DNA from 4 places in the Variovorax durovernensis genome. Region 1 is predicted to be linked to each of the others. Evidence: predicted binding sites of a transcription regulator. Region 1 holds the regulator's gene; each other region holds the start of a gene.
What was found. Region 1 encodes sigma-54, which starts transcription at its own class of promoters, with help from an activator protein. Its sites were predicted from a motif close to TGGCANGNAANCTGCTTT; they were not measured.

Region 1 (7,232 bases):
GAATCGGGCTCCTCGTGCAGCACCGTGATCTTGCCGGCGTCGTCGCTGACCCATTCGATGCGGCTGTCGTTGCTGCCTTCGGCAAAGCGCAGCCGGTAGGCGCCCTGCTGCTTGAGCACGTCGAGCAGCTTGAGCATCTGCTGCGCCATCTCGGGGCTGTGGATGATCAGCCCGATCTCGGTGTTCTGCGACTCCGAGCGCGGATCGAAATTCATCGAGCCCACGAACAGCGTGCGCCGGTCGATCACCGCCGACTTGGCATGCAGGCGCCCGACCGTGGTGCCGAAGAGCCCCAGCCGCACGCTGCGCCGGGTGCGCGTGGAACTCAGCTCGTACAGGTCGGCGCCGAGCTTGAGCATGTCGGGCCGGTAGCGGCGGTAGGCGGTATGCACCAGCGGTTCGTCGGTGGCGGCCAGCGAATTGGTGACCACGCTGATCTTCACGCCGCGCCCGCGGATCTCGCGCATCACCTCGAGCCCCGTGGCGCCCGGAATCAGGTAGGGCGAGACGATGGTCACCTCGGCGCGCGCGCGGCGCATCTGCTCGACCACGTTGTAGCGCACGCTGTCGACGTCCAGCAGCGGCACGCCGCCGTACGACGCGGTCTTGCCGATCACCCGGTCGGGCGAGTCGGCATAGGCCTCGGCCAGGGTCCAGATCAAGCCCAGCCTGCCGGCGTTCAGGTCGTCCGCAATCGGGCTGTAGCCGAGCAGGTCGTTGGGCGCGGGTTGCGGCGGCGGCGGGGTGGTGTCGGCGCCGGTAGCGGCATCGAAGCGGCGCTGCAGCTCCTCGCGCGAAAGGCTGCTCGCCACCACCGACTGCACGGGGCGCACGTAGGTGCTGTTCCAGTACTGGTCGAACAGGCTGCCGAGCCGGGGGATCAGCGCGCCGGTCACGAAGGTGTCGAGATCGAGGAAGTTCTCGCCCGCCGTGCGCGTGAAGTACTGGTTGCCGATGTTGCGCCCGCCCGCCACCGCCATCGCGCCGTCGGCGATGAACAGCTTGTTGTGCATGCGGCGGTTCACGCGGCTGAAGTCGAACAGCGACGCCGCGAAGCGCCTGACCAGGCTGCCGCGCCCGGCCGGGAACGGGTTGAAGAGGCGCAGCTCGACATTCGGCGTGGCGGCAAAGCCGAGCAGCAGCTCGTCTTCGCCGGAGGTGTAGAGGTCGTCCATCAGCACCCGCACGCGCACGCCGCGCAAGGCGGCATCGCGCAGGGTGCGCAGCAGGTAGCGGCCGGTCTCGTCGTTCTCGATCTGGTAGTACTGCAAGTCCAGCGTGCGCTGGGCGCGGCGCGCGAGCTCGATGCGGGTGTCGAAGGCAAAGTCGCCGCCGGGCATGAGACGGAAGCCGCTCAGGTCGGGGTCGGGCTGGGCGGCCATCGCGAGCTTGCCGAGCGCGGTGTCGGCCGACACGGCCATGGCCTTGGTGGGCGGGCGCGGTGCCTCGTCGGGCAAGGTGGCGCAGCCGGTGACGAACAGCACGGCCAGAGCGAGCACCAAGGCCAGACCCGCTCGCCATTCATGGCCACGCGGCGAACACCGCGGAACCGGCTCTGCCGGGCCGCTGGTGTTGCCCCCTGCAAGGGGGTTGGCGAAGCGACACGAAGTGCGCATAGCCTGGGGGTGTGCCGAGCTACAGCGCCTTGCGCAGGTTGGCCGGCGCGATGCGCAGGGCCTCGCGGTACTTGGCCACGGTGCGGCGCGCGCACTCGATGCCCTGCTCCTTGAGCATCTCGGAGATCTGGCTGTCCGACAGCGGCTTCTTGATGCTCTCCGAGCTCACGAACTGCTTGATCAGCGCACGCACCGCGGTGCTCGATGCATTGCCGCCGGTCTCGGTGCCCAGCGCCGAACCGAAGAAATACTTCAGCTCGACCGTGCCGAACGGCGTGGCCATGTACTTGGCGGTGGTCACGCGCGAGATGGTGGATTCGTGCAGGCCCAACTCGTCGGCAATTTCGCGCAGCACCAGCGGGCGCATGGCCAGCTCGCCGTGCACGAAGTAGCTCTTCTGGCGCTCGACGATGGCGTTGCTCACGCGCAGGATGGTGTCGAAGCGCTGCTGGATGTTCTTGATGAACCAGCGCGCCTCCTGCAGCCGCTGCGACAGCGCCTGGCTGCCCTCGCCCTTGTGCGACTTGAGCGCGCCGGCGTAGATGTCGTGCACGCGCAGGCGCGGCATGACCTCGGGATTCAGCATGACGCGGAACTTGACGTTGGTGCCGCGGCCGGTCTTGGTGACGATCACGTCGGGAATGACGATGTTGCGCTCGACATCGACAAAACGGCGCCCCGGCTTGGGCTCCAGCCGCGCGATGACCTGCAGCGCCGAGCGCACCAGCTCCTCGCTGCTGCGAGTGAGCGTGGCCAGGCGCTTGAAATCGCGCCGCGCGAGCAGCTCCATCGGCTGCTTGCAGATGGCGATGGCGGTCTTGTAGACCTGTGCCTGTTCTTCGTCTTCGTCGTCCTCGGCGGCCAACGCGCGCAGCTGGATGCTCAGGCATTCGCCGAGGTCGCGCGCGCCCACGCCCACCGGCTCCAGGCTCTGCAGCAGGCCGAGCGCCACCTGGAAGTGATGCACCAGGTCGTCGAACTGGTCGTTGTCGTCGCCGGCCAGGCCCGAGGCCAGCGCCGGCAGGGAGTCTTCGAGATAGCCGTCGTCGTTGAGCGACTCGATCAGGAAGCGCAGCGCGGCGCTGTCGTTCTCGCTCAGGCGCAGGCTCAGTGCCTGGCGGTGCAGGAACGACTGCAGCGACTCCTGGCTGCGCGCAAGCTCGGTGGCATCGGCGCGCTCGTCGTCACCCAGGTTGTTCTGGCGCGCGGGGGCGTCGCTGCCCCACTCGCTGTCGTCGGGCGCCATGTCGACGGTGCCGTCGCCTTCCCAGTCGGGCTCGCGCTCGGCGATCTCGGCGGCGGGGCCGTCGGAATCGGCCGTGGTGGTGGTGCCGGTCTCGGTCGAGGCGGCGGAAGTGCTGGCCGGCGGCGGGGTGAAGTCGCTCTCGCCGTCGCCGCCCTCGCCACTTTCGCCGCCGTCATCGCGCGCGACGGGGGCGTCGGCCGTGTCGAGCCCGAATTCCTCGCGCGCCGCTTCTTCCGCGGTGCGCTCGAGGAAGGGGTTCTCGTCGAGCATCTGCTCCACTTCCTGGCTCAGTTCGAGCGTGGAAAGTTGGAGCAGCCTGATCGACTGCTGCAGCTGTGGCGTCAACGCCAGGTGCTGCGAGACGCGAAGGGACAGCCCTTGCTTCATGAGATTGCTGCTCCCCCCAAGGCTGCGCGCTGCGCGCGGCGGCCCCCGCGAAGGATCCCCACGCGGATGGTGGCCACGCTCGCCTTTGACCCGCGCAACACGATCACATCCGGAAGTGTTCGCCCAGGTACACCCTGCGTACCTCGGCGTTGTCGACGATCTCCGAGGGCGTGCCTTGTGCCAGCACATGCCCGTCGCTGATGATGAACGCGTGATCGCAGATGCCCAGCGTTTCGCGCACGTTGTGGTCGGTGATGAGCACGCCGATGCCGCGCTCCTTCAGGAAGCTGATGATCCGCTGGATTTCGATCACGGCGATCGGGTCGATGCCGGCGAAGGGCTCGTCCAGCAGGATGAAGCGCGGCTGGGTGGCCAGGGCGCGTGCGATCTCGACGCGGCGGCGTTCGCCGCCCGACAGCGCCAGCGCGGGCGAATCGCGCAGATGGTCGACGCGCAGGTCGGCCAGCAGTTCGGACAGGCGCTCTTCCATGTGCTGCTTGGACAGCGGCACGAGCTTGCCGCTCGCGTCGGGCTCATGCTGCAGTTCGAGCACGGCGCGCACGTTTTCCTCGACCGTGAGCTTGCGGAAGATCGAGGCTTCCTGCGGCAGGTAGCTCAGGCCCATGCGCGCGCGGCGGTGGATGGGCATGTGGGCGATGGGCTCGCCGTCGATGGTGATGTCGCCCGCATCGGCGCGCACCAGCCCGACGATCATGTAGAACGAGGTGGTCTTGCCGGCGCCGTTGGGGCCGAGCAGCCCGACGACTTCACCCTTCTGCACGTCGAGCGAGACGTCCTTCACGACCGTGCGGCTGCCATAGCTCTTCTTCAGGCCGCGCGCCACCAGGCGGCTGCCCGGTGCGCCGTTGGCTTCCTGGGTTCCAGCGGTTTCGATCACTTGCGGGTTTCTCCATCGCCACCGAGCGTGGTGGTCGAGCGCAGGCCCGTGCCGGGTGCCGGCGTGGACGCTGCCGGCGCGGCGGGCTTGGCTCCGGCGGGAGCGCCGGGCGCGGGCGCCGTGGCGGCCTTGGGTGTCAGGATGGTCTTGACGCGGCCGCTCGGGGACGACGCGTTGACCGCGGTGTTCGGCGGCACGGTGGAACCGTTGACCGTGTAGGTGTCGTTGCTCTGGTCGTAGACGATCAGGGCGCCGGTGCTCACGTCGTTCGGCGTCGAACCGAGCAGGCGGCGCATTTCTGCGTTGCGGATGAACTTGACGTTGTCGGCGCGGCTGTCGTACTCGATGACTTCGGATTCGCCCTCGATCCACTCGTCAGGTGCGTTGCGCTTCTGCTTGTAGTAGGCCCGCTTGCCGGGCGCCGCCGTGACCACGCCGTACTGGTAGCCCTCGGCGTCCTGGCGGACATCGAGCCGCGCGCCGCGGATGATGATCGTGCCTTTTGTTACCAGCACGTTGCCCGTGAACACGCTGGTCTGCTTGAGGTCGTCGTAGCGCATGGCATCCGACTCGATGTTCATCGGCTTGCTGCGGTCGGCGGTCTCGGCCAGGGCGCCCGAGGCAAGGCCGGCCAGCAGCAACGCGGCGGCAGCCAGGCGGCCGACGCGACGCAGGAAGGGAGTGGTGGAGTAAGAATGCAATGTCATAGAGGCACGAAACTTGCTCGGCATTGTATGCGGCTGATTGCGTCAACCCGCACGCACAGATGAAAAAGCCCGCCGAAGCGGGCCGGTGAGGGGCGCAGCGGCACGAAGTGCGCGGAGCCTGGGCATCAGCCCTTTTTCGCTTCACCCACGAGGTAGTTCACGACCTGCAGCACCTTGGTCATGCTGCCGGCGGTTTCGCCGTCCACGTACCAGCGGCCGGCGACAGCCATGGCCGGCACGCCAGCCACCTTGTAGGCATCGGTCATCTGCGAAGCCCGCTTGGCCTTGCTGGCCACGCCGAACGAGGTGAAGAGTTCCTTGAACTTGGCGCCGTCGAGGCCGTTGGCGGTGGCCCAGGCAATGATGTTGGCGTCGCCGTTCACGTTCTGGCGCTGCGCGTGGATCGCATTGAATACCTTCGGCTGGTATTCGTCGACCTTGCCCATGGCTTCGAGCGTGTAGTACAGGCGCTGCTTGGCTTCGACGTCGTTGCCCACGAAAGGCACCGGGATGCGGCGGAAGGCCACTTCCTTGGGGGCCGACTTGACCCAGGCTTCGAGCGACGGTTCGAAGTCGTTGCAATGGGGGCAGTTGTACGAGAAGAACTCGACCACTTCGACCTTGCCGGCCGGCGCGTCGACGGGCACGCGCTTGTCGAGCACCAGGTACTCGGTGCCTGCCTTGGGCGCACGCGCCTGGGCATGGGCCGGGTTGGCGGCCAGGGACAGCAGCCCGAGCGAAGTGGCGGCCAGCGAAAAGTCACGACGTTTCATTGAAAGGATTCTCCAGTTGGTACGGCAGACTGAGCCGGCACGCGGCGGGGAGTTCCCCCGCCCGCGGCGCGCCCAAGGCGATGAATGGTGGCGGCAAATACCGCGCGGCGAAGCTTAAGGGCTATTCGTGGCAATCGATTGCCGCGGCTTCAGCGTTGCACCCGCACGAGTGCCGAGTCGAGGCCGCCGCCGTCCAGGCGCTCCTTGAGCCGGTCGGCGTCTTCCTTCTTGTTGAAGGGGCCGGCGCGTACGCGGTAGACGGTGCGGCCCGCCTGCTCGCGCTCGGTGACCTTGGCCTCGACGCCCATCAGCGACAGCTTGGCGCGCTGCGCCTCGGCGTCGTCGGTGGTGCGGAAGGCGCCGGCCTGCACGAAGTACATGAACGGGTCGGCGCCCGAGCTGCTGCTGGCGGCGCTGCTGTTGCCGCTGGGCGCGGCCGACGCGGTGGTCGTGCTGCCGGAGCCGCCGCCCGAGCGGGCGCGCGCCAGGTCGCCCAGCGGGTCGTTCGACGGAGGCAGCGCATTGGCCTCGGCCGGCACGGGCGCGGTGCGCGGCTTGGCCGTGGGCGCCACCACCACGGGCACCGGCGGCGCGGTCGTGGGTGGTGCGGTGGCGGGTGCGACCGCGGTGGTCGCCGGCTCGCCGGTGACGGGGTTGACCGGACCGCTCGCGGCCGGCGCCGGCTTGGGGGCGCCAGCCTTGCCGGCCAGCGGCGCGTTCGGATCCCAGTCGCGGTTCTTGCGGGCTTCGGCTTCGTCCTGTTCGGCGCCGCCGCGCTGCGTCTTGGTCACGAAAGGAATCGGCACCTTGGTCACGTAGACCGCAATGCCCAGCGCGACGCCAAGGCCGAGCACCAGCCCGATGATCAGGCCGATGACGATGTTGCCGCGTTGTCTGGTTGTCTTCTTCATGGTGAGGTGGTTCACATCTTGCTCGGCGCACTGACGCCAAGAATCGCGAGGCCATTGTGCAGCACCTGCGCGGTCGCGGCGACCAGCGCCAGGCGGGCCAGCTTGACCTTCTCGTCGTCCACCAGGATGCGTTCGGCGTCGTAGTAGCTGTGATAGCTGGCGGCCAGCTCGCGCAGGTAGAAGGTGACGTCGTGCGGGGCGAAATCGCGCGCGGCCGCGGTGAGCATGGCCGGGTACTTGGCCAGCAGCAGCATCAGCGCCTGGGCCGCCGGGCTTTCCAGCGGCGACAGGTCGACGCCCGCGAGCGTGGCGCGGTCGCCGCCCCAGCCCGCGAGCACCGAGCAGATGCGCGCATGCGCGTACTGCACGTAGTACACCGGGTTGTCGTTGTTCTTGGTGACCGCGAGGTCGACGTCGAAGGTGTACTCGGTGTCCGGCTTGCGGCTCAGCAGGAAGAAGCGCACGGCGTCGGTGCTGGTCCATTCGATCAGGTCGCGCAGCGTGACGTAGCTGCCGGCGCGCTTGCTGATCTTGACCTCCTCGCCGCCCTTGACCACGCGCACCATGGTGTGCAGCACGTAGTCGGGATAGCCCTCGGGGATGCCCTCGCCCGCAGCCTGCAGGCCGGCGCGCACCCGGGCGATGGTGCCGTGGTGGTCGGTGCCCTGGATGTTGACGACCTTGTGGAAGCCGC
Region 2 (7,232 bases), 310 kb from region 1:
CGCTGCGAGGTACGCCTGGATTCACCAAATGAGAAAGCTGTACCCGGTGAATGTGTCCTGCGGGGTGCTGGAGGTCAGCGCCAGCGGGTACTTCAACTGGCTGCGCCGGCGTGATTCTGGCCACGGTAGACCTGCCAGGCGTCACAGCGACGAAGCCCTGCTGGCGTACATGCGCGCCATCCACGCCGAGGTGAAGGGGGAATACGGTTGGCCACGCATGCACAAGGAACTGCTGGCCCGGGGCATCCGAGTGGGCAAAGACCGGGTGCGCAAACTCATGCAGCAGCACGGCATCAGGGCCAAGACCAAACGCAAGTTCGTGGTGACCACCGATAGCCGCCACAGCCTGCCGGTGGCGCCCGACTTGGTACAGCGGCGCTTCAACCCCGAGGCGCCCAACCAGCTCTGGAGTGGCGATATCACCTACATCCAAACCGACGAGGGCTGGCTTTACCTGGCTGCGGTCATCGACCTGTTCAACCGTCAGGTGGTGGGTTGGAGCCTGCAGCCGCACATGCAGGCCAGCCTGGTCAAGGACGCGCTGGCCATGGCGTGGTGGCGCCGCAGGCCGCCTCCTGGGGTGATATTCCACAGCGACCGGGGCAGCCAGTATTGCAGCCATGAGTTCCAAGATGCCTTGAAGGGCTGGGGCATGCGTTCATCGATGAGCCGCAAAGGCAACTGCTGGGATAACGCACCGACCGAGAGCTTCTGGGGCCGGCTGAAAACAGCCAGCGTGCATGGGCACAAATTCGCTACCCGTGAGCAGGCCAGGCAGGCGGTGATGGACTGGATGGCCTTCTACAATCACCGCAGGCTGCATTCATCGCTGGACTACCTCAGCCCGATGCAGTACGAGCAGCGCTGGTACGAGGCACAGCGTAAAAAGGCCGCGTGAATCGTGGGTTAAGAGCTACACGAAACAGGGGCAAGGTCAGTTGCCGTTCGCAGTAGGGCTGTCGCGCAGCACGAGTCGAATCATCAAGCAGAACCTCTACGTGAGCCTGGGCTGTTGAGTTCCATGGAATCCTGACCCGCGATTTCCATCGAATATTGACCCACCCTCTTTGCGAGCCAGCCGGCTCACGGTGTGGATAAGTTCTTGGCTTTCTCCTTTTTAGGTTGGACTGCTTGAACGGGTTGAGCCGAGCTGTGCTTGAAGCGGAAGCTGTCGTTTCCGGTCTCCAGAATATGGCAGTGATGCGTGAGCCGGTCCAGCAACGCCGTCGTCATCTTCGCGTCGCCGAAGACGCTGGCCCACTCGCTGAAGCTCAAGTTGGTTGTGATCACCACGCTCGTGCGTTCGTAGAGTTTGGACAGCAGATGGAACAACAGCGCGCCACCTGATGCGCTGAACGGCAGGTAGCCCAGTTCATCGAGCACCACCATGTCCGCGTACATCAGTCGGTGCGCGATGTGGCCGGGATTGCCACTGGCCTTCTCTTGCTCGAGTGCGTTGACCAGTTCTACCGTCGAGAAGAAGCGCACCCGGCGGTGTTGGTGCTCGATGGCCTGCACGCCCAGCGCCGTGGCGATGTGGGTCTTGCCGGTGCCCGGACCGCCCACGAGCACCACGTTCTGCGCATCGTCCATGAACTCGCATCGGTGTAGCTGACGCACCAGCGCCTCGTTGACCTCGCTGTTGGCGAAGTCGAAGCCAGCGAGATCGCGATAGGCTGGGAAGCGAGCGAGCTTCAACTGGTAGGCCACCGAGCGTACCTCCCGCTCGGCTGTCTCTGCCTTTAGCAACTGCGAGAGCATCGGTTGGGCCGCCTCGAAGGCCGGCGATCCCTGCTCGGCCAGCTCCGCGACGGCCTGGGCCATGCCGTGCATCTTGAGTTCGCGCAGCATGATCACGATGGCGCCGCTGGCAGGGTCATGTCGCATGGCGCACCTCCTGGCTACTCGACTTGGAGTTCAGCGGCCCGCGCAGGCCGCCAGCAGCGCTGGCACGCCCCCGGAGCGTGTCGTAGCGCAGCACATCGGCCTTCGGCTCGTTCATCAGGCGCAGTGCCTGCGGTGCCGTGACAGGCGCCGGCGCAATGGGCTTGGCATCGAGCAGTCGGTGCAGCACATTCAGCACATGAGTCTTGCTGGCCACGCCGGCTTCCAGCGCCAGTTCGACCGCGGTCAGCACTGCCTGCTCGTCGTGGTGCAGCACCAGCGCCAGGATCTCCACCATCTCGCGGTCTCCGCCTGGCTGCTTCAGCAGCGCGGCCTGCAGCCGCCGGAAGCCCTGCGGCAGCTCGCTGAAGGGCGCTCCGTTCCTGAGCGCTCCTGGCTTGCGTTGCAGCACTGCCAGGTAGTGCCTCCAGTCGTAGACGGTCTGACCTGCGGTGTCGTGGCGACGGTCAATGATGCGCGTGTGCTCGCACACGATCTGGCCCTCGGCCGCCACGACGAGGCGTTCGGCGTACACGCGCAGGCTCACTGGCCGGTTCGCGTAGGAGGCCGGAACGCTGTAACGGTTGCGCTCGAAGTGCACCAGGCAGGTGGGCGAGACGCGCTTGGTGTGTTCCACGAAACCATCGAAGGGTCTGGGGATCTGCAACAGTAGTGGCCGTTCCTGCGCCCAGACATCGGCTACGGTCCCTGGCAGCTTGCCGTGGACGATCTCGCCCCACAGCGCCTTGCAGCGGTCCTCCAGCCAGTCGTTGAGCAGCGCCAGCGTGGCGAACGCCGGCACAGGTTGCCACAACCGGTGGCGCGCATCACGCACGTTCTTCTCGACCTGGCCCTTCTCCCAGCCCGAGGCCGGGTTGCAGAACTCGGCCTCGAACAGGTAGTGACTGACCATGGCGCTGAAGCGCGCGTTGATGTCGCGCTCCTTGCCGCGGCGTACCTTGTCCACGGCGGTCTTCATGTTGTCGTAGATGCCGCGCCGAGGCACGCCCCCGAGTACCTCGAAGGCCCGGTTGTGCGCATCGAACAGCATCTCGTGGGTCTGCAACAGGTAGGCGCGCACGATGAACGCACGGCTGTGGCTGAGCTTGAAGTGCGCCACCTGCAGCTTGGTGCGTTCACCAGCGATGACGGCCCAGTCCTCGCTCCAGTCGAACTGGAATGCCTCGCCGGGACCGAAGGCCAGAGGCACGAAGGTGCCGCGCCCGGTCGTCTGCTGGACCTCGTGGAGATGCGCATGCCACGCTCGTGCAAAGGCCGCCACGCGGTTGTAGGAGCCCTGGTAGCCCAGCGCCACCAGATCGGCGTGCATCTGCTTGAGCGTGCGCCGCTGCTTGCGTGACTTAGACGCCTCGCTCTTGAGCCAGCCGCCGAGCTTCTCGGCGAACGCGTCGAGCTTGCTCGGGCTGATGCGCTTCGCGTAGCTGGGCGCCGCCTCGCCCTCGCGAAGGTACTTGCGGATGGTGTTGCGAGACAAGCCCGTGCGCCGGGCTATCTCTCGGATGGACAGTTGCTCTCGCAGTGCCCAACGCCTGATGACACTCAGTGTCGCCACGTCAATCACTCCTGTGCTCCTGCTGCTAAAAGCAGCAGGTTAGGGTTATCACGTGGGTCAGATTTAGATGGAAATCACCGGGCCAAGTGGGTCACTTCTGGATGGAAATCAACAACCAAGTCCACGGCGCCAGCGCCGCCGGTCCTGGCCCTGGTGTCTAGGAACCGCGGCCCCGTGCAAACCAACTCGAAGTCGCTTCCACCCGCCGAAACATGCCAGCGAGTAGTACCAGGTTCCTTGATGGGGCGGAAGTTCGCGTCCTGCTTCGCGAAGTCAGCCAGGAGCGGCAGCAAGACGGCCGCGTGCAGCCCGCGCCAGCGCTCCAATCGAAAGTTATCCACAGCCTTCCGCGTCATGTGCCCCTCCCCGGACCCCTCCTGCTACTCATCTCTAACGAGACTGTCAGAGAACACATTCTGTTCTAACAGAGTGAACGCTCTCTAACGAAGCGCCCGGAGTCCTTGGGCAGGTCCGCGGGGGCCAGATTCACCACTATCTTCTTGTTGTTGGGGTATTCGAGCCCCGCGTTCTGGATGGCCGAGCGCACCCGTTCGCGGGCTTCCTTGACCTCGGTTTCCGCCAGGCCGACCAGCGTGAAGCTGGGCAGGCCGTTGGCCAGATGCACCTCGACCGTGACACTGGCCGCTTCCAGCCCCAGCAAGGCTCGGCCCTGCACCAAAGACAAACTCATTTCTCTCCCTGTCCCCAAGATGGTGCGTCCATCTTTGGTGTGTCCGCGGTGGTGCGAACCTGTTGAAAGCCGCAACCGCTCGAAACAAGCGTTGTAACGATTTCGCTCACAACGCGACGCCAGCGAGTCGCATGGGGCACAGGTATTTGTGCAGTTTGGCACGCTCCCTGCTTTGAGCCTCTCAGGTCCAACAACACACTTCACACGCGAGGAGTTTCCCGATGACGCACCGTACCGCCGCCAAGGCGATGATCGTTCTGGCCGCTGCATTGACCGCTTCGGGCGCAGCCCTGGCTCAGGCAACGACCGACGCAGCAGCAGCGCCCGCGCCCGCCCCGGATTTCACGGGCAACATCTCGCTGACCTCGAACTACAAGTTCCGCGGCCAGGACCAGGACATGATCGGCAAGAACGACTATGCCAAGACCAAGGGCTTCAAGCCCGCGATCCAGGGCGGCTTCGACTACGCCTTCGGCAGCAGCGGCTTCTACGTGGGCAACTGGAACTCCAGCGTCAACTGGCAGAAGGGCAACAGCATCGAGAGCGACCTCTACGGCGGTTACAAGTTCAAGGCCGGTCCGCTCGACATGGACGTGGGCGCGCTCACCTATATCTACCCGGGCAACTCGGCGGGCAACACCACCGAGCTGTACGTTGCCGGCACGTACGCCAACGAAACCTTCGGCTCGTTCACCGCCAAGTACTCGCACACCGTGTCGAAGGACTACTTCGGCTACGCCGGCAACAAGGCCGGCTCGGGCCTGAAGGGCACCAACACCGGCTACCTGAACCTGTCGTACAGCAAGGAAATCGTGCCCAAGGTCACGCTGAAGGCAGCCGTGGGCTACACCAACATGTCCAGCGACATCCGCAGCCTGGGCTACAAGAGCTACGTGGACTACAACGTGGGCGCGAGCTACGACTTCGGCAACGGCCTGTCGCTGACCGGCTCGGTGCAGGGCGCCAACAAGCAGAGCTCGTACCTCGCGGTGTCCAACCCCGGCGTCGACCTCGGCTTCGGCCCCATCGGCCAGACCACCTACTCGCCGAACAAGGCGCGCTTCATCCTCACGCTGACGAAGACGCTGTAAGCAGCAGAACAACGAGGTGCGGCCCAAGCTGCCGCATCGTTTCATTTCCATCCAAAGGAGAAAACTCATGAAGCTGGTCACAGCCATCATCAAACCGTTCAAGCTCGACGAGGTGCGCGAAGCACTGTCGGCCATCGGCGTGCAGGGGATCACCGTCACCGAGGTGAAGGGCTTCGGACGCCAGAAGGGCCACACCGAGCTCTATCGCGGCGCGGAGTACGTGGTCGACTTCCTGCCCAAGGTCAAGATCGAAGCGGCCGTCTCCGACGACCTCGTCGATCGCGTGATCGAAGCCGTCGAAGGCGCCGCCCGCACCGGCAAGATCGGTGACGGCAAGATTTTTGTCTACAACCTCGAGCAGGTCGTTCGCATCCGCACCGGCGAAACGGGCCGCGAAGCCCTCTGATCGAGTCCAGGCCCGAAAGAACAACGATTATGAAAAAACTGCTTGTCTCTCTTGCGCTCGGCTTGAGCGTGCTCGCCGCCGGTACCTCCGGCTTCGCACAGACCCCGGCAACGCCCGCTGCCGAGGCACCGGCCGCAACGGCTCCCGCAGCGGCAGCGCCCGCTGCGGCTCCGGCGGCCGATGCAGCTGCGGCACCGGCCGCTGCTGCGCCTGCAGCCGCACCCGCCGCTGCACCGGCTCCGAAGATCGACTCCGGCGACACCGCCTGGATGCTGACTTCGACCCTCCTCGTGATCCTGATGACCATCCCCGGCCTCGCGCTGTTCTACGGCGGCCTGGGCCGTTCGAAGAACATGCTGTCGGTGCTGATGCAGGTCTTCGTGATCTTCTCGCTCATCAGCATCCTGTGGGCCATCTACGGCTACAGCCTGGCCTTCTCGGGTGACGGAAACTTCTTCGGCACCTTCGACAAGATCTTCATGAAGGGCATCACGCAGGAAACCTTCGGTGCGCTTACCACCATTCCTGAATACGTGTTCGTCGCCTTCCAGGGCACCTTCGCGGCCATCACCGTGGCGCTGATCGTCGGCGCCTTCGCGGAACGTGCCAAGTTCTCGGCCGTGCTGCTGTTCTCGGTGCTGTGGTTCACCTTCAGCTACGTGCCGATCGCCCACATCGTGTGGGGCGGCGGCCTGCTGGGCAAGGACGGCGCGCTGGACTTCGCCGGCGGCACCGTGGTGCACATCAACGCCGGTGTGGCCGGTCTCGTGGGTGCCTACATGGTCGGCAAGCGCGTCGGCTACGGCAAGGAAGCGTTCACGCCTCACTCGCTCACGCTCACCATGGTCGGCGCTTCGCTGCTGTGGGTCGGCTGGTTCGGCTTCAACGCCGGCTCGGCTGGTGCCGCCAACGCCCTGGCCGGCCTGGCCTTCATCAACACGGTGCTCGCCACCGCTGCCGCCGCGCTGTCGTGGATCCTGGGCGAGAGCCTGCACAAGGGCAAGGCCTCGATGCTGGGCGCTGCGTCCGGTGCCGTTGCCGGCCTCGTGGCTGTGACGCCCGCCGCCGGTTTCGTCGGCCCGATGGGTTCGATCGTGCTGGGCCTGCTGGCCGGCCTGGTCTGCCTGTGGGGCGTGGGCGGCCTGAAGCGCATGTTGGGTGCGGACGACGCGTTCGACGTGTTCGGCGTGCACGGCGTGGGCGGTATCCTGGGTGCCATCCTGACCGGCGTGTTCGCTGCCAAGGGCCTCGGCGGCACCGGCGGCGCGACGCCCGATACCTTCTCGATGGGCGCGCAAGTCTGGATCCAGATCAAGAGCGTGGCGCTCACGGTCGTGTGGTCCGGCGTGGTGGCCTTCATCGCCTACAAGATCGCCGACCTGACCCTCGGCCTGCGTGTGTCGGAAGAAGAAGAGCGCGAAGGCCTCGACATCTCCTCGCACGGCGAGACCGCATACAACAGGTAAACCCCCAATGCCCCCTTGCAGGGGGCAGCACCTGCGGCCCGGCGGAGCCGGTTCCGCGGTGCTCCTGAATTGAAGAACGAGTTTTTCAAGCGAGGTCTCCTTTGGATGTTCAGCCCGCAAG
Region 3 (7,232 bases), 5.9 Mb from region 1:
AGCGCCGAAGTGGCGCTCGAACCCTTGGGGCAGACGGTGGAGATGTAGCGCGGATACCAGAAGCCGTATGGATTTTCGAAGCCGCCGGCCTGGGCCTTGACGCCGAACGAGGTAGTCAGGACCCCGTCCGCGCGTGCGTCGGAGATGTAGCAAGGCTTCTTGGCGGCATCGACAGGGCTGGTCGAGCCATCGACGCACTTGGACAGCGCGATGCCGTATGCCTGGATCACGCGCTCGCCTTCGCGCAGCGCGCCGTCCGCCGTCTCCTGCTGCTTCTGGCTTTCGAGCATGTTGCCGGCGATGCGCGATTCGAGGGTGACGGTGCGCATGCCGACCACCGCCAGTACCAGCACCAGCAGCATCATGACCATGGCGACGAACAGCGCCGCGCCGCGCTGGCGCAACCGTAGGGACGAAATCGAAATATGGCGTGCGCTCATGGCATCAGGTTTCTCAGCGTGAGGGAGCCGCTCGCCAGTTGGTAAAGCTGACCTTTGCTGGTGTCACAAACGGCGCTGGCACCGCCGACGCTTTCCCAGCGACTGCATACGGAGGATTCAATGCCTCCGGTGATCTTTTCCGCCGAGCTCGCCAGCAGGATGGCGTAACGCAAGGACCTGATGGCGTCGTCGGCCACGGGCGTGCTGGTCTTGAACTCTTCGACGCGTCGCTCCTCGAACGAGTCGGTGCCCTTGCCAACGCCGAACTCGAAAAACACACCACGCACCCCGTCGGCCACCTGCGTGTCCACGACGGGTTTCCCTGCACGACATACGAGCTTGCCGTCCACGAGCAGATACTTTTCGACGAACATGCCCGCGCCCAGTGCCGGGGCGGACGGCGCTTCGTAGGCCTTCAGGCCAGCGATGCCGGCAGCCGAACCAGCGCAGTCTTTCTCGTTGTTGTCCCGCGCCTGGTAGCGGATGCACAAAGTGGTGGCGTCTACCGCATAGATGGCCTGTCCCACGCTGAATTGGCAATCGTTGGGATGCTTGGCGGCGTCGGCAGGAAAGGCTTCGTCCATCGCCTGCGTCGGGTCCCGGCGGTAACCAGCTTTCGTGAATTCGCTATCCAGCGTTCCCAACGCGTAACGGCTGTTGCCGAGGTTCTCGCTCTGGCCGGCGCGGAAGCTGAAGTTGCGCAAGCCATTCACATAAATCGTGCCGGCAATCAGCACAACGATGAGGCCGACGGCCATCGCCACCATGAGTTCCACAAGCGAAATTCCCCGTTCGGCTGCCAGCGGAAAGCGGCGACCAATACCGCCGCATGTTGGGGAGCAAGCGCGCGACACGGGTTCAGAGCCTCGAGCGCAATATGTAGGAGCAATAGTCATTGTCGGATCCATCCAGGCACTGGCCCTTGCTGACCGGCCAGGCCACCGTGATCGAGATCACCCCGCTCGTCGCATCCAGGCCGACGGCGAAGTTATTGGTGAGAACGTCATCGACAAGGTCGGGCATGAGTTGCTTGGCGCGCGCGCCCCAGCAGCCCAGCCGCTTCGCGGGCGCCGCGGCCAGCGGCTTGCAGTCGCTATCGGTAACGGTCGCCAGCGCGGTTCCCTTCGCTTTCGCGTAGCCACCGAGATCGGTCTTGGGCACGCCAGCGGCCTGCAGCACGGTGAGCGTGTCGCCGCGCATCGTTTCCATCAATTCGGAGGCCACCATCGACGCCATCTGGCGCCGCTCGGTATCGGATGTGTACTGGATGGCACGCACCTGCATGCCTGCAGCACCGAGCAACCCGATGCTCACGAGCAGAACGGCCATGAGAACCTCGATGAGGCTCATGCCCGCTTGTCGGGACGATGATGTGGAGCGAGGGATAGTCATGGAAGAAAAGCCGCGACGGAAATGCCGGACCTCATGAGCAGGCTTGCGTGGTTGCCGCGCTTTTCAGCCGCACGAGGCCCGCGCCGGTCACGGTGAGGCACTGCACGCGTGATGCATTGGTCCCTGAAAAGGACACCGTGTACGAGGTACCGCCGCCGGAGGCAGGCTTGGCCTGGCCCGTCACCTCGAAAATCACGCCGCCCGAGGAGCCGGGCTCGACAGTGACCGTATCCGCCAGCGTGGCCTCGCGCAGCACCTGTGTTCCGATCTTGGCTTGCCACGTCTGCGCCGAGGCGGTGACCGTGCTTTGCGCGCGCTTGTAGACACCTTCCGCACGAGCAAGCTGGAGCAGGGTTTGCAGCTCCTGCGCGGCGGAGCTCACCCGCTGATTGGCGATCATCGTTGTGAACGATGGCACTGCCAGCGCCGCCAGGATGGCCACCAAGGCGACGACGATCATCATCTCGATCAGAGTGAAGCCGTGCTGCGCTCGCGGTGACAAAGCTAATTTTTTCATTGATCGCCGCACCCGTGGCCCATTGGCATCAGATCAGTGGAGGAAGGTTTCCGATGGTAATGTTTGTGAACGCAACTGTTACCAAAGCGAAGGACCGCTCGGCCATTCGGAAATGACCGCTTGTCAGAAATTCCGGAAGTTATGAACGCCGGGAGCGGATTTCAGAGAAGCGCTCGGGGAAGCCAGCAAGTTGGGCTCGCCTGAGGTCGGCTCGAAAGCCATCGAGCCGCTGTCGGCTGCTCGGCGAGCAATCTTTGTGATGACCATACAGTGGCGAAGCACAGGAGGCCGACCAGCTGCAAGCGCCTCGAACACAATCGAACTCTTTCGCGCGGCTCTGGACTGAAACAGCCAAAGCCCTCTCGCGGTCGACAAAGCATCTGGATGGCTATACCCCGGCGGTTATGCCGACAGACGGCGTGATCGGGATTGGTATCCCGTGCACTCACTGCGATGCAAGCCGCGCCCCGCAGGGTCTGCGGCTTTATCGCTCGTGCCTCCAGTTTTGGCTGCTCGACGGGCGAGCGCGAGCCCGGCCGGTTTCACGCAAGTGGTTGCCCGGTAGACCAACCCGTCGAGCTGCCTCCCAGATTGGTCTCGGGACGGCAGTTTTTGAAAACTGCAATCACTTGTAAGTCGTTCTTGGCTATATCCGCACGCGCGCCTGCGCACGTTCTTTCACTTCCTGAGTCTTCTGAAACTGCCGGTGCCGAATCGCTCGCACTACAGGCAAGCGACGACATCGACAACCTGCAGGTTGTGCGACGCGCCTACACGTGTCTCGAAAAACTCATCGCTCCGCACCACGTGAACGACACGGAAGAGGTCTATCCGACGCGTACCGAATTCAGCGCCCTGGTGTGGTTGGTCAATGAGGAGTTGGGGCGGCGCATCGAAGCGGCCGACATCACGATTCAATCGTTGCGTATTGCGCTGAATGGCCGCGCCTCAATTGGAATCTGACCCCGTTTTTTGCACCGGAGATCAGAAATTCGATCAAGGCGACACACACTCAAATCAGAGTGCTTCCTGACACCTTTCGAATATTAAAAAAGCCGCCCGAAGGCGGCCGGTATCTGTAAAGCCGATCGGCTTAGGCCCTGCAGTTCGCCGGGCGATACTTCGCAACCAAAGTGCCGCCAGTGCAGGACCACGTGATTTCGCCACCAGCTTGCACGGTTGGGACAAAAGTGATGGTGCCGTTGCCAGCCACTGCGGTGTATGTAATGGTGATCGTGCCAGTCGCATCTGCGACTGCGACGCTCGTTACGTTCGCAGTTGCTGCTGGGCTGACGTAGCCAGTAGCAGCTTGGGTCGCCGGGAGAACGCCGCCGTTGGTTTGCGTGGTTTCAGTGACCGCGACTTTTGCCGCGTTCGCGAGACTCAGACCTTCGGTGACACGAGCGCGGATGGTGTAATCCTGATAGGCCGGCAGAGCCACAGCAGCCAGAATACCAATGATCGCCACAACGATCATCAATTCGATAAGGGTAAAGCCGGCCTGTGCACGGCGGGCGAGAGTACGACGGTTCATTGAACTAACTCCAGGTTGGTTGGTTGTTACGCCCGGGAACCTGCCCGGAGCGGGAGAACTTCCGCAGCATCTGTGCCACCCACCGAACCAGCCTCCTGCCGACCGAACGCGTCACCTTTGTTTACCAACGTGTAACACTGTGCGACACATTTTGTGTCTAGATGCATCTGAAATGACAAATATGTCATGCCGGCACGCGCCGCCGATACCTCAAAAGGTCAACACCCCATCCGCCTTCAACCACCTGATATCCCGCAGCGCCACCCCCGCCACCTGATGCTCCGCCAGCGCCTCGATCTGGCTCATGATCTCATCGGTCTCCGCCGGCTTGGTATGCGTGATGTAGATCGGAAAATGCTTCCCCGGGGCGATCCGCGCCAGTTCATCCGCCAGCATCACCGGTGACAAATGCAGGCTGCGCTCGGCCAGTGCCTGCTCTCTGTTGCTGAAGGCCGTCTCTATTACCAGCATCGCCACATCCAGCGCGTTTACCCGGTCCCAGAACGGCGCGTTGCGCTCGGTGTCGCCGCTGAAAACCCAGTTCGACCCGCCGGAAGCCCGCCGCACGGCAAAGCCGCAGGCCGGCACGGTATGCACAGCCGGCAGCACTTCGATCGACTTGGGCGCACAGCTGCCCAACTGCAGCATCTGCCCCACCTCGATGTCGTGAAAGCTCACGAACGGCGCTTCCAGGCTGGGGATGCTCTCGAAATCGGGCCAGATGACGTTGTTGAACACGTGCGTCCGCAGCGCTTCGATGGTGGCGCGCAGCGCATGCACGCGCAGCGGCCTGGAGCGGCGGCTACCGACGGCGTCGAGCATCAATGGCAAGGCGGCGATGTGGTCGAGGTGGCAGTGCGTCAGAACCACGTCGTCGATGGCGGCCATTTCGTCAAGCGTGAGGTCGCCGACGCCGGTTCCCGCATCGACGAGCAGGTCGGTGTCGACCAGGAACGAGGTGGTGCGGCAGTCTTTGGCAATGGCGCCTGAGCAACCCAGCACACGAACCTGCATTGTGAAAGACCCCTTGTGTGTGTCCGTCGTCATTTGGTTTCGAACCGGGTTGCGCCGTCCCAGTTCGGATCCTGGGGTCGCAACGCCATGGAGGCTAAACGCTGGGCGTAGAGCTGGTAAAGGACTTTTTTGGCATCTGCGGCGAGCAGGGGGGCCAGCAAGTTCCGGCCCACGGCCCAGTCCTGGCGACGGTAGGCGGCGAGCACGTCGCCCCAGCGCTCAAGCATCTGCTGGGCTTGTTTTTCGGCTTCGGGCGTGCGCTCGGCCAGGGGCGTGAACACGGCCACGGCCTGCGCCTTGCCCTTGACGCGCACGCTGTCGAGTTCCTGCCAGACGTAGCCGGGCGCCAGTTCGCGGGTGGTGCCGCTGGCGACGATCTCCACGCCGTAGTGGCCGCTCAGGCCCTCGAGGCGCGACGCCAGATTGACCGCGTCGCCGACGACGGTGTAGCTGCGCCGCGCGGTCGAGCCCATGTCGCCCACGCTCATGACGCCGCTGTTGATGCCTATGCCCACGCTGATCTCCGGGCGGCCGCCGGCGCGGTTGGCGTCGTTGATGTCGCGCACGGCATCGGCCATGTCGAGCGCTGCGTGCACGGCCAGTGCGGCGTGGTCGGGCGCATCGATGGGCGCGCCCCAGAAGGCCATGACGCAGTCGCCCATGTATTTGTCGACGGTGCCACGGTGCGCGCTGATCACGTCGGTGAGCCGGCTGAACACGGTGTTGAGGAAGGCCTGGAGCTGCGCCGGCGTCATCTGCTCCGACAGGCGGGTGAAGCCGCGCATGTCGCAGAACATCACGGTCATCTGCTTGCTTTCGGCGCGCATGCTGTAGCGGTCAGGCTGGACCAGCATTTCGTCGACCAGCTGAGGCGGAACATAGGTGCCGAAGAGCCGCACCAGCCCGCGCCGCGCGCGCGATTCGACGAAGTAGCCCCAGCTCATGTTGAGCACGAACGCCAGCATCGTCATGGCAAGGGCTGACGCAAGCGGCAGCACGAGGCCGTGGCCGACGAAGAGCCAGGTATTGAGCCCGACCAGCGCGGCGATGGTTGCCGCGACCAGCAGCACCGCGCGCGGCGCCGACAGCAGCGACAGGCCGAAGGCCAGCAGCAGCCCCGTCACCAGCACGCTCAGCACTTCGTAGCCCGGCGCATAGTCCGGCACGCTGAACAGCCGCTGGTCGAGCAGGCCGGAGACGACGTTGGCGTGCACTTCCACGCCCGGGAAGGCGGCCTCGACGGGCGTGGCGCGCAGGTCCTGCAGGCCTGGCGCGGTGGCGCCGACGAGCACGATCTTTCCTTTCAGCTCGCCGGGGCCGAGGCGGCCTTCGAGCACGTCGGCGGCCGGGATGTAGCGGAACGATCCGCCGCTCGCGCCGCCCGGGCCACGAAACGGCACTTGCATGCTGGCGGTCTGATCGACCGGCACGCGCAGTTGGCCGATCCGCAGGGATTCGAGCCGCGGCACGGTGCCGCCAGGGGCGAAGGCCGGACGCACGGGCGGCAAGCCGTTCGCCAGCCGGTAGACCGCGAGCGCAAGCGACTCGAAGTAACCGGGCTGGGCCTGGTCGCCTTGATAGCGGGCGATGAGGGGCACGCTGCGGATCACGCCGTCGCCTTGTGCGCCGACCAGCGTGTTCAGGAAGCCCGCGGTGGGTGCGGCCTTGGCGAGCGCCGGCAGGCTGGCACCGAAGCCGTTCCAGCTGGAAGCGTAGATGCCGCTGGCGGGAAACGCGTCGACCGGCAGCAGTGGCGCGTCGGGCAATTGCCCCTTGGCGCTGGGCGTGGCGGTTCGTGTGAAGTAGTAGCCGAGCGCCACCGGCCGGCCCTCCAGCGACCTCGCAAGAGTGGCGTCGTGGTCCAGCGCGGGGGCGAGCCGCTCGATCTCGGTGGCGAGCCCCTGCATGCCGCGAAGCGGGCCGGCCGCAATTGCCCGCAGCCTCTCGAGGCCGGAACTCCGGTCAGGCTCGAGGAACATGACGTCGAAGCCCAGCACAGCCGCCTGCTGGCGGCCCAGAAGTTCAGTGGTGAGGCCGGCGATCTTGTCGCGCGCCCAGGGCCACTGCCCCTGGCGCGCGAGGCTGGCGTCGTCGACATCGACGATCACCACGCGCGGATCGAGCGTTCGCGGCATGGTCGCACGCAGGCGGATGTCGTAGATCAGGCGGTCGAGGCGTTCGAGCGCGCTCAGCGGCCAGGCGCCGGTGGCGTGCGCCAGCGCCAGCAGCACCGGCAGCAGGCTGATGACGATGCGTGGCCAATGCCGCCGGAACACGCTCACAGCGCGCCGTCCGTGCGGTTCACGCCGCCACGAAACTTGGGGAGAAAAGAATC
Region 4 (7,232 bases), 1.9 Mb from region 1:
CGTCCACGCGGCGGTAGATGACGTCCACGCGCTTCGGTCCGCGCGTGGTGCGCATGTAGACGAAGTTGTCCTTGACGAACAGGTCCTGCCCCTCGACCAGTTCCACGCCCATCTGCTGCGCGAGGAAGGCGTGCTCGAAGTAGGCGCTGTTGTACATGCCGGGCGTGAGCACCACCACCGTGGGCTCGGCAGTGGCCGGCGGCGCGCTGGCACGAAGCGTTTCGAGCAGCAGGTCGGGGTAGTGCGCGACCGGCGCGATGCGGTTCTGGTTGAACAGCTCCGGGAACAGCCGCATCATCATCTTGCGGTTCTCGAGCATGTAGCTCACGCCGCTGGGCACGCGCAGGTTGTCTTCGAGCACGTAGTACTCGCCGTTGCCGTCGGCATCGGGGGCGCGCACGATGTCGATGCCCGAGATGTTCGAGTAGACGTTGTGCGGCACGTTGACGCCCATCATCTCGGGGCGGAACTGCGCGTTGTTCAGGATCTGCTCGGCCGGGATGATGCCGGCCTTGATGATCTCCTGGTCGTGATAGACGTCATGCAGGAAGCGGTTGAGCGCCGTGACGCGCTGCACCAGTCCCTTTTCCATGCTGTCCCACTCGTTGGCCGGGATGATTCGCGGCAGCAGGTCGAACGGGATGAGCCGCTCGGTGCCGGAACCGTCTTCGTCCTTCGCGCCGTAGACGGCAAAGGTAATACCGACCCGGCGGAAAATCATTTCCGCCTCTTCGCGCCGCGAACGCATCACCTCACCGGGTTGCTTCGCGAGCCATTGGTCGTAGCGCTTGTAATGCTGTCGGATCGCAGCCCCCGCATAGGGCAACTGCTCATACATCTCGTCGAATTTGTGCATGGAACGACCAATCTCCTTGAGCCGTAGCTTAGCAAGTTCGAGGCCAGTAGAACCCCTTATGCGGCGGCCGGAGACGGGTCGAAGCTCTTTTTTCCTGGCTACCGCACCGTGCTTTCGGCCGGCGGCTGCTGCTTCTTGCGCGGCGAAAGGAATTCCTTGATGCGCTCCCCGCTCTCGTCGCTGTAGAGGCTGGCGACGGAAGATTCGCGCTCGGCGTCGAGCTGTTCCCGCCGGCTGCGGCCCCGGGCCGAATACACGAGCTGCTTGATGCGCGCCTGCACCTCGAACGGCCCGCGGGAAAGCTCCTGCGCCCATTCGAGCGCCGTGGAGCAGGCACTGCCGTGCGGCACCACCTTGTTGACCACGCCCCAGTCGTGCAGCCGCTTCGCGCTGCACGGCTTGCCGTCGAGCAGCAATTCCAGGGCGGCCTGCGGCGGCAGGGAACGCACCAGCGAATCGGAGCCGCCGCCGTCGGGCGTGAGTCCCAGGTTGACGTAAGACATGGCGAACCTGGCATCTTCCGCCGCCACGATGAGGTCGCAGGCCAGGCACAGCGAAAAACCGCCCGCCACGGCCGCCCCCTCGACCGCCGCGATGATGGGCTGGGGCGCTTCCTGGATCGCCATGATCCATTCATGAAGCGCCTCCAGGTGGCCGTGCTGCTCGGCCTCGGGCAACTTGCGCTGCCGCGCCAGCCGCCGCAGGTCGCCGCCGCCGCTGAAGTGCTCGCCCTCCCCGCACAGCACGATGGCGCGCACCGTGCGAAAGCCGGAGGTGGCCCGAAGCGCCTTGGCCGCCGCACGGTAGACCGACGGGTTGACCGCGTTGCGCGCGGCCGGGTTGCTGAGGGTCAGCACCAGCACCGGACCCTCGCGGTGCGTCTTGAGCCGCGGGCCGGACGTGGCCGTCGCGCTCGCGCTGGTGATGGTCGGGACGGCGGTCGTCATGGCGCAGGCCGGGAAAACCGGCCCCACCGGAAACTGCTGCGATCGTGCATGGCATCCCCTTTTCGTTGTGTCAGGACCATACAACGCATCGGGCGGCCGTTGGCGCGATCCGACAGAAGAGTGCTTTTTGTCTAATTTGACAATTAATTCACGATTTCGGCGCGCGCGGGCAGGCGATGCCGCCAGTAGTGCGCTTGGCGCTCGCGCTCGCAGGCGACATCGGCGGGCTGCGTGCTGCGCCAGTGGGCGGCGCCGCAGCGGGGGCTATCGACCAGCCGCACTCCGTGTGCCGCGTACCGCGCCGCCACCTCGGGCGCCGGGTGGCCGAAACGGTTGCGATAGCCCGCCTGGACCAATGCAATGCGCGGCTGCACGGCATCGAGGAATGTTTCGCTCGACGAGGTCTTGCTGCCGTGATGGGGCACGAGCAGCACGTCGGCACGCAAATCCGGCGTGCGCGCGATCAGCGCGGACTCCTGCATCCGCTCGACATCGCCCACCAGCAGCGCGGCGGCACGGCCGTTGCCGATGCGCAGCACACAGGACACGGAATTGGGCTTGATGGTGAAGGCCTGGTAGTCGTCCGCCACGGGGTGCAGCACCTCGAAGTCCACACCGTCCCAGCGCCAGCGCTGCCCGGCCTCGCAGCGCTGAGCCGGGTGCGAGGCCTGCAGCGGATGCGCGGCCTCTATCGAACTCCGCAACTCCGCTTGCGGCTGCATCGCGAGCACCGCCTGCGCCCCACCCGTGTGGTCGGTATCGCGATGGCTCAGCAGCAGCATGTCGAGGCGTTCGCCATGAGCGCGCAGCAGCGGCACGAGCACGCGGTGGCCGGCATCGCTTTCGAGGCTGTAGCGCGGGCCGGTGTCGTACAGCAGGCTGTGCGTGGCGGTGCGAACCAGTACCGCGTTGCCCTGCCCGATGTCGGCGGCCAGCAATTCGAACTCTCCCGCGGCGGGACGCGGCGCCTGCCACAGCAGCACCGGCAGCAGGAATGGCAGGCCGAGCGCGCGCAGCGACCACGGCAAGCGCATCGCGAGCAATGCGCCGCCAACCACGCCGCAGGCGGCCATCCACACGGGCGGCGCAGCCATCGACAGCGTGGCGAGCGGCAAGCCGGCGCACCATTGCAGCAGCACCGAAAGCGCATGCACCGCCCACGCAGCCGCGTCCCACAAAGGAGCGATGGCCACGCCCAGCATGGCCAGCGGCGTGACGACCAGCGTGACCCACGGGATCGCGACCGCGTTGGCCAGCAGCCCGACCAGCGACACCTGCTGGAACAGCAGCAGGCTCAGCGGCGCGAGCGCCAGCGTGATGACCCATTGCTCACGAAAGAAACCCAGCAGCCGCGCCGAAGCCCGCGCGCGCGGCTCGCCGGGCACCGACGCATCAGTGGCGAACAGCACGCCCACCGCCACGAAGCTGAGCCAGAAGCCGGCCTGCATCAGCGCCCATGGGTCAAGCGCCACCACCACCGCCGCGGTCAGCAGCCACACATGCGGCCACGGCCAGCGCCGCCCGGTGAGCCGCAGCAGCGCGACCGTCGCGAGCATCCACACCGTGCGCTGCGACGGCACGCCCCAACCGCTGAAAAGCGCGTAGAGCCCGGCCAGCAGCACGCCGCCGACCAGCGCGGCCTGCTGTGCGGGCAGGCCCAGCATCAAACGCGGGCAGCGCCGCCACAGCCAGCCAACGACATGCGCCGCCAGCCAGGCGAACATCGTGACGTGAAGACCGGAGATCGACATGAGGTGCGCCACGCCGGTGGCCCGGAACACATCCCAGTCCGCGCGGTCGATGGCCTGCTGGTCGCCCGTCACCAGCGCCGCGATCACCCCGGCTCGCGCGCGGTCGGGCACCCGCTCGAAAATCGCGTCGCGCACGGCTTCGCGCGCACGCTCGACCGGATGCAGCCAGGTGACGGCGATGCGCTTCGGCGCGGCATCCCGCGCGCCGGTCCGCACATAGCCGCTGGCCTGGATGCCCTGCTCCCACGCCCACAGCTCGCCATCGAAGCCGAAGGGGTTGACGTTGCCATGCGGCGCCTTGAGGCGCACGGCAAGCTGCCATCGCTCGCCGGCATGCAAGGGACCTATCGGGCTGGCGGATGCGGCCTTGCCTCCGGAAGAGCGGCCCCACAGGCCCGTGTTCTCCGCATACCAGCCGAGGGCGATGCGGTCTGGAACCACCAATGGCTCGTCGACAGACGCATCGGCCCAGCGCGCGGATTCCACGTCGAGGCGAAACCGCGTTCCGGCTTCGTTGCGTTGCGGCATCTCCGCGACGACTCCCGTGACCACGAGGTCGCGCCCTTCGAGCGCCGGTGCCAGCGCGCCGTCCGCATGGACCACGGCACGCCAACCCGCCAGCCCCGCCCCGGCCAGGGCTCCGCACAGCAGGGCAAGCACCATGGCCGGCATGCGCCGTTCGATGAAAAAAGGCCGGCGCCATCGCCAGAGACCCGCCACGGCCACCAGCAGCAAAACGGCATAGACCCATGCGGGCCAGAGCGACGGCTGCCTCAACTGCAGGGCCGCGCCCAGCAGCGATCCGCCCAATGCGGCGAAGCCTCGCGACCCGCCCACGGCATTGCCCGACGCGTGAAATCGCGTCATGAAAGAACGTCCGGACACATGATGCAAACCCTCCCCGACTCACGCTCAGTGGCGCGTTAATTGCTAAGCATCTCGGCTAGTATGCGTCTCACCAGAGACATCTTTCCGATGCAATCTGCCAGTACTGCACACAAAAACGCATGTCTATTCACGCCGCTCTCCACCACGTCACCCACTACAAATACGACCGCCTGGTGCAGTTGGGCCCTCAGGTCGTGCGCTTGCGTCCCGCGCCGCATTGCCGCAGCAACGTCATCTCGTATTCGCTGCGGGTCGAACCCGCGGAGCACTTCGTCAACTGGATGCAGGACCCGTTCGCCAACTACCAGGCGCGGCTCGTGTTCCCCGAGAAGACACGCGAGTTCAAGGTCACTGTCGACCTCGTGGTCGAAATGGCGGTCTACAACCCCTTCGACTTCTTCCTGGAGCCTCAGGCGGAGAACTTCCCCTTCAAGTACACGGCCTCGCAGGCCGAGGAACTCGCGCCCTACCTCGTGGCCGACCCGGTCACGCCGCTGCTGGAGGCCTACCTCGACAAGGTCGAGCGCAAGGAACAGCGCACCATCGACTTCCTGGTCGGCATCAACCAGCAGGTGCAGCAAGACGTCAACTACCTGATCCGCATGGAGCCCGGCGTGCAGACGCCGGAAGAAACGCTGGCCAACGGCAGCGGCTCCTGCCGCGACTCGGGCTGGCTGCTGGTGCAGCTGCTGCGCCACTGCGGGCTGGCCGCGCGTTTCGTCTCGGGCTACCTGATCCAGCTCACGCCCGACGTGAAGGCGCTCGACGGCCCGAGCGGCACCACGGTCGACTTCACCGACCTGCACGCCTGGTGCGAGGTGTTCCTGCCGGGCGCCGGATGGATCGGCCTCGACGCCACCTCGGGCCTGCTGGCCGGCGAGGGCCACATTCCGCTGGCCTGCACGCCCACGCCATCGAGCGCGGCGCCCATCGAGGGCGGCGTGGACGAATCGGAGGTCGAGTTCGGCCATGAGATGAAGGTCACGCGCATCTACGAATCGCCGCGCGTCACCAAGCCCTATACCGAAGAGCAATGGGCCGAGGTGCTGACCCTCGGCGACGCGGTCGATGCGCGCCTGAAGGCCGGTGACGTGCGCCTCACCATGGGCGGCGAGCCGACCTACGTGGCCACCAGCGACCGCGACGCGCCCGAGTGGAACACCGACGCCCTCGGCCCCACCAAGCGCGGCTACGCCACCGAGCTCGTGCACAAGCTGCGCGCCGAGTACGGCAAGGGCGGCTTCCTGCATTTCGGCCAGGGCAAGTGGTATCCGGGCGAGCAGCTGCCGCGCTGGGCGCTGTCGATCTTCTGGCGCGCCGACGGCCAGACGCTGTGGCACGACCCCGAGCTGTTCGCCGACGAGCGCTTTCCCACCCACTACACCAGCGAAGACGCACGCCGCTTCACCACCGTGCTGGCGCACAAGCTCGGCCTGACCGAGCGCTACATACAGCCCGGCTACGAAGACATCTACTACTACCTCTGGCGCGAACGCCGCCTGCCGGTGAACGTCGATCCCTTCGACTCGAAGCTCGACGACGAACTCGAACGCGTGCGCCTGCGCCGCGTGTTCACGCAGAAGCTCGACGCGGTGATCGGCTACATGCTGCCCATCGAGCCCGGCAATGCGAACGGCGACGCCCCTGCGCTGGCCGGCCCGGCCTGGAAGACCGGCCCCTGGTTCCTGCGCGACGACCGCCTCTACCTGATTCCCGGCGATTCGCCCATGGGCTACCGCCTGCCGCTCGACTCGCAGCCGTGGGCCAGCAAGGGCGACTACCCCTACCTGATCGAGCGCGACCCGACCGCGCCGCGCGGCGCACTGCCGAGCGCGGCCGATTACCGTGCGCGCTACAGCACAGGCGCAGCCGCTGGTGCCGGGGCCGGTGCCGCCGGCCTCGGTGACGTGCCCTACACCTTCGGCACGCCGCCCGTGGTGCCCGCATCGCTGCGCATGCAAAGCCCCGGCGATGCGGCCAACGGCGATGCAGCGAGCGGCGATACCGCAGCAGCCGAGGACTCCATCAGCGAATCCACCACCACCCGCCAGCCGCTGCGCGGCGAATCCGCCCATTGGGTCACGCGCACCGCGCTGTGCGTCGAAGTGCGCGACCCGCGCCGCGCCAACGGCCCCACGGCCGAGAAGAAGGGCAGCGCCTCGGGCGTGCTCTACGTCTTCATGCCCCCGCTCGCGCGCCTGGAGGACTACCTCGACCTCGTCGCCGCGGTGGAAGCCACCGCGCGCGACCTGGGCATGCGCATCGTGATGGAAGGCTATCCGCCGCCACGCGACCCGCGCCTGAAGATGCTGGCCGTCACGCCCGACCCGGGCGTGATCGAAGTCAACATCCATCCGGCCCACAACTGGAAGGAACTGGTCGCCCACACCGAGTTCCTCTACAACGCCGCGTTCGAAACCCGCCTGTCGGCCGAGAAGTTCATGACCGACGGCCGCCACACCGGCACCGGCGGCGGCAACCACTTCGTGATGGGCGGCGCCACGCCGGCCGACAGCCCCTTCCTGCGCCGGCCCGAGCTGCTGGCCAGCCTGCTGCTGTATTGGCACAACCATCCGTCGCTGAGCTATCTGTTCTCGGGCATGTTCATCGGCCCGACCAGCCAGGCTCCGCGCGTGGACGAAGCCCGCAACGACCAGGTCTACGAACTCGAAATTGCCCTGAAGGAAATCGCCAGGAACCGCGAGATCTACGGCCAGAACATGCCCGCATGGCTGGTCGACCGCACGCTGCGCAACATCCTGATCGACGTGTCGGGCAACACGCACCGCA

Region 2: the regulator sigma-54 is predicted to act here: its motif matches at 4,305-4,322, upstream of ACWV14_RS01690 (TorF family putative porin).
Region 3: the regulator sigma-54 is predicted to act here: its motif matches at 3,944-3,961, upstream of ACWV14_RS31205 (pilin).
Region 4: the regulator sigma-54 is predicted to act here: its motif matches at 4,471-4,488, upstream of ACWV14_RS12240 (transglutaminase family protein).

Annotation. Positions count from the first base shown of each region.
Region 1 covers NZ_CDRNCW010000001.1:674,695-681,926, reverse strand. The annotation lists gene ACWV14_RS03125 (phospholipase D family protein) at 1-1,499, opposite strand, end outside; gene ACWV14_RS03120 (RNA polymerase factor sigma-54) at 1,636-3,249, opposite strand; gene lptB (LPS export ABC transporter ATP-binding protein) at 3,353-4,147, opposite strand; gene lptA (lipopolysaccharide transport periplasmic protein LptA) at 4,144-4,854, opposite strand; gene ACWV14_RS03105 (thiol:disulfide interchange protein DsbA/DsbL) at 4,980-5,627, opposite strand; gene ACWV14_RS03100 (SPOR domain-containing protein) at 5,777-6,538, opposite strand; gene argS (arginine--tRNA ligase) at 6,550-7,232, opposite strand, start outside.
Region 2 covers NZ_CDRNCW010000001.1:365,474-372,705, forward strand. The annotation lists one part of gene ACWV14_RS01670 (IS3 family transposase) at 1-898, shown strand, start outside; gene istB (IS21-like element helper ATPase IstB) at 1,084-1,887, opposite strand; gene istA (IS21 family transposase) at 1,877-3,466, opposite strand; partial or broken gene ACWV14_RS01685 (magnesium chelatase domain-containing protein) at 3,903-4,148, opposite strand; gene ACWV14_RS01690 (TorF family putative porin) at 4,370-5,239, shown strand; gene glnK (P-II family nitrogen regulator) at 5,307-5,645, shown strand; gene ACWV14_RS01700 (ammonium transporter) at 5,675-7,111, shown strand.
Region 3 covers NZ_CDRNCW010000001.1:6,568,303-6,575,534, forward strand. The annotation lists gene ACWV14_RS31180 (pilus assembly PilX family protein) at 1-440, opposite strand, end outside; gene ACWV14_RS31185 (PilW family protein) at 437-1,294, opposite strand; gene pilV (type IV pilus modification protein PilV) at 1,299-1,832, opposite strand; gene ACWV14_RS31195 (GspH/FimT family pseudopilin) at 1,864-2,349, opposite strand; gene ACWV14_RS31200 (hypothetical protein) at 2,803-3,312, shown strand; gene ACWV14_RS31205 (pilin) at 3,443-3,883, opposite strand; gene ACWV14_RS31210 (3',5'-cyclic-nucleotide phosphodiesterase) at 4,094-4,897, opposite strand; gene ACWV14_RS31215 (CHASE2 domain-containing protein) at 4,927-7,179, opposite strand; gene ACWV14_RS31220 (FHA domain-containing protein) at 7,231-7,232, opposite strand, start outside.
Region 4 covers NZ_CDRNCW010000001.1:2,549,131-2,556,362, reverse strand. The annotation lists gene ACWV14_RS12255 (circularly permuted type 2 ATP-grasp protein) at 1-856, opposite strand, end outside; gene ACWV14_RS12250 (oxepin-CoA hydrolase, alternative type) at 955-1,803, opposite strand; gene ACWV14_RS12245 (DNA internalization-related competence protein ComEC/Rec2) at 1,947-4,421, opposite strand; gene ACWV14_RS12240 (transglutaminase family protein) at 4,562-7,232, shown strand, end outside.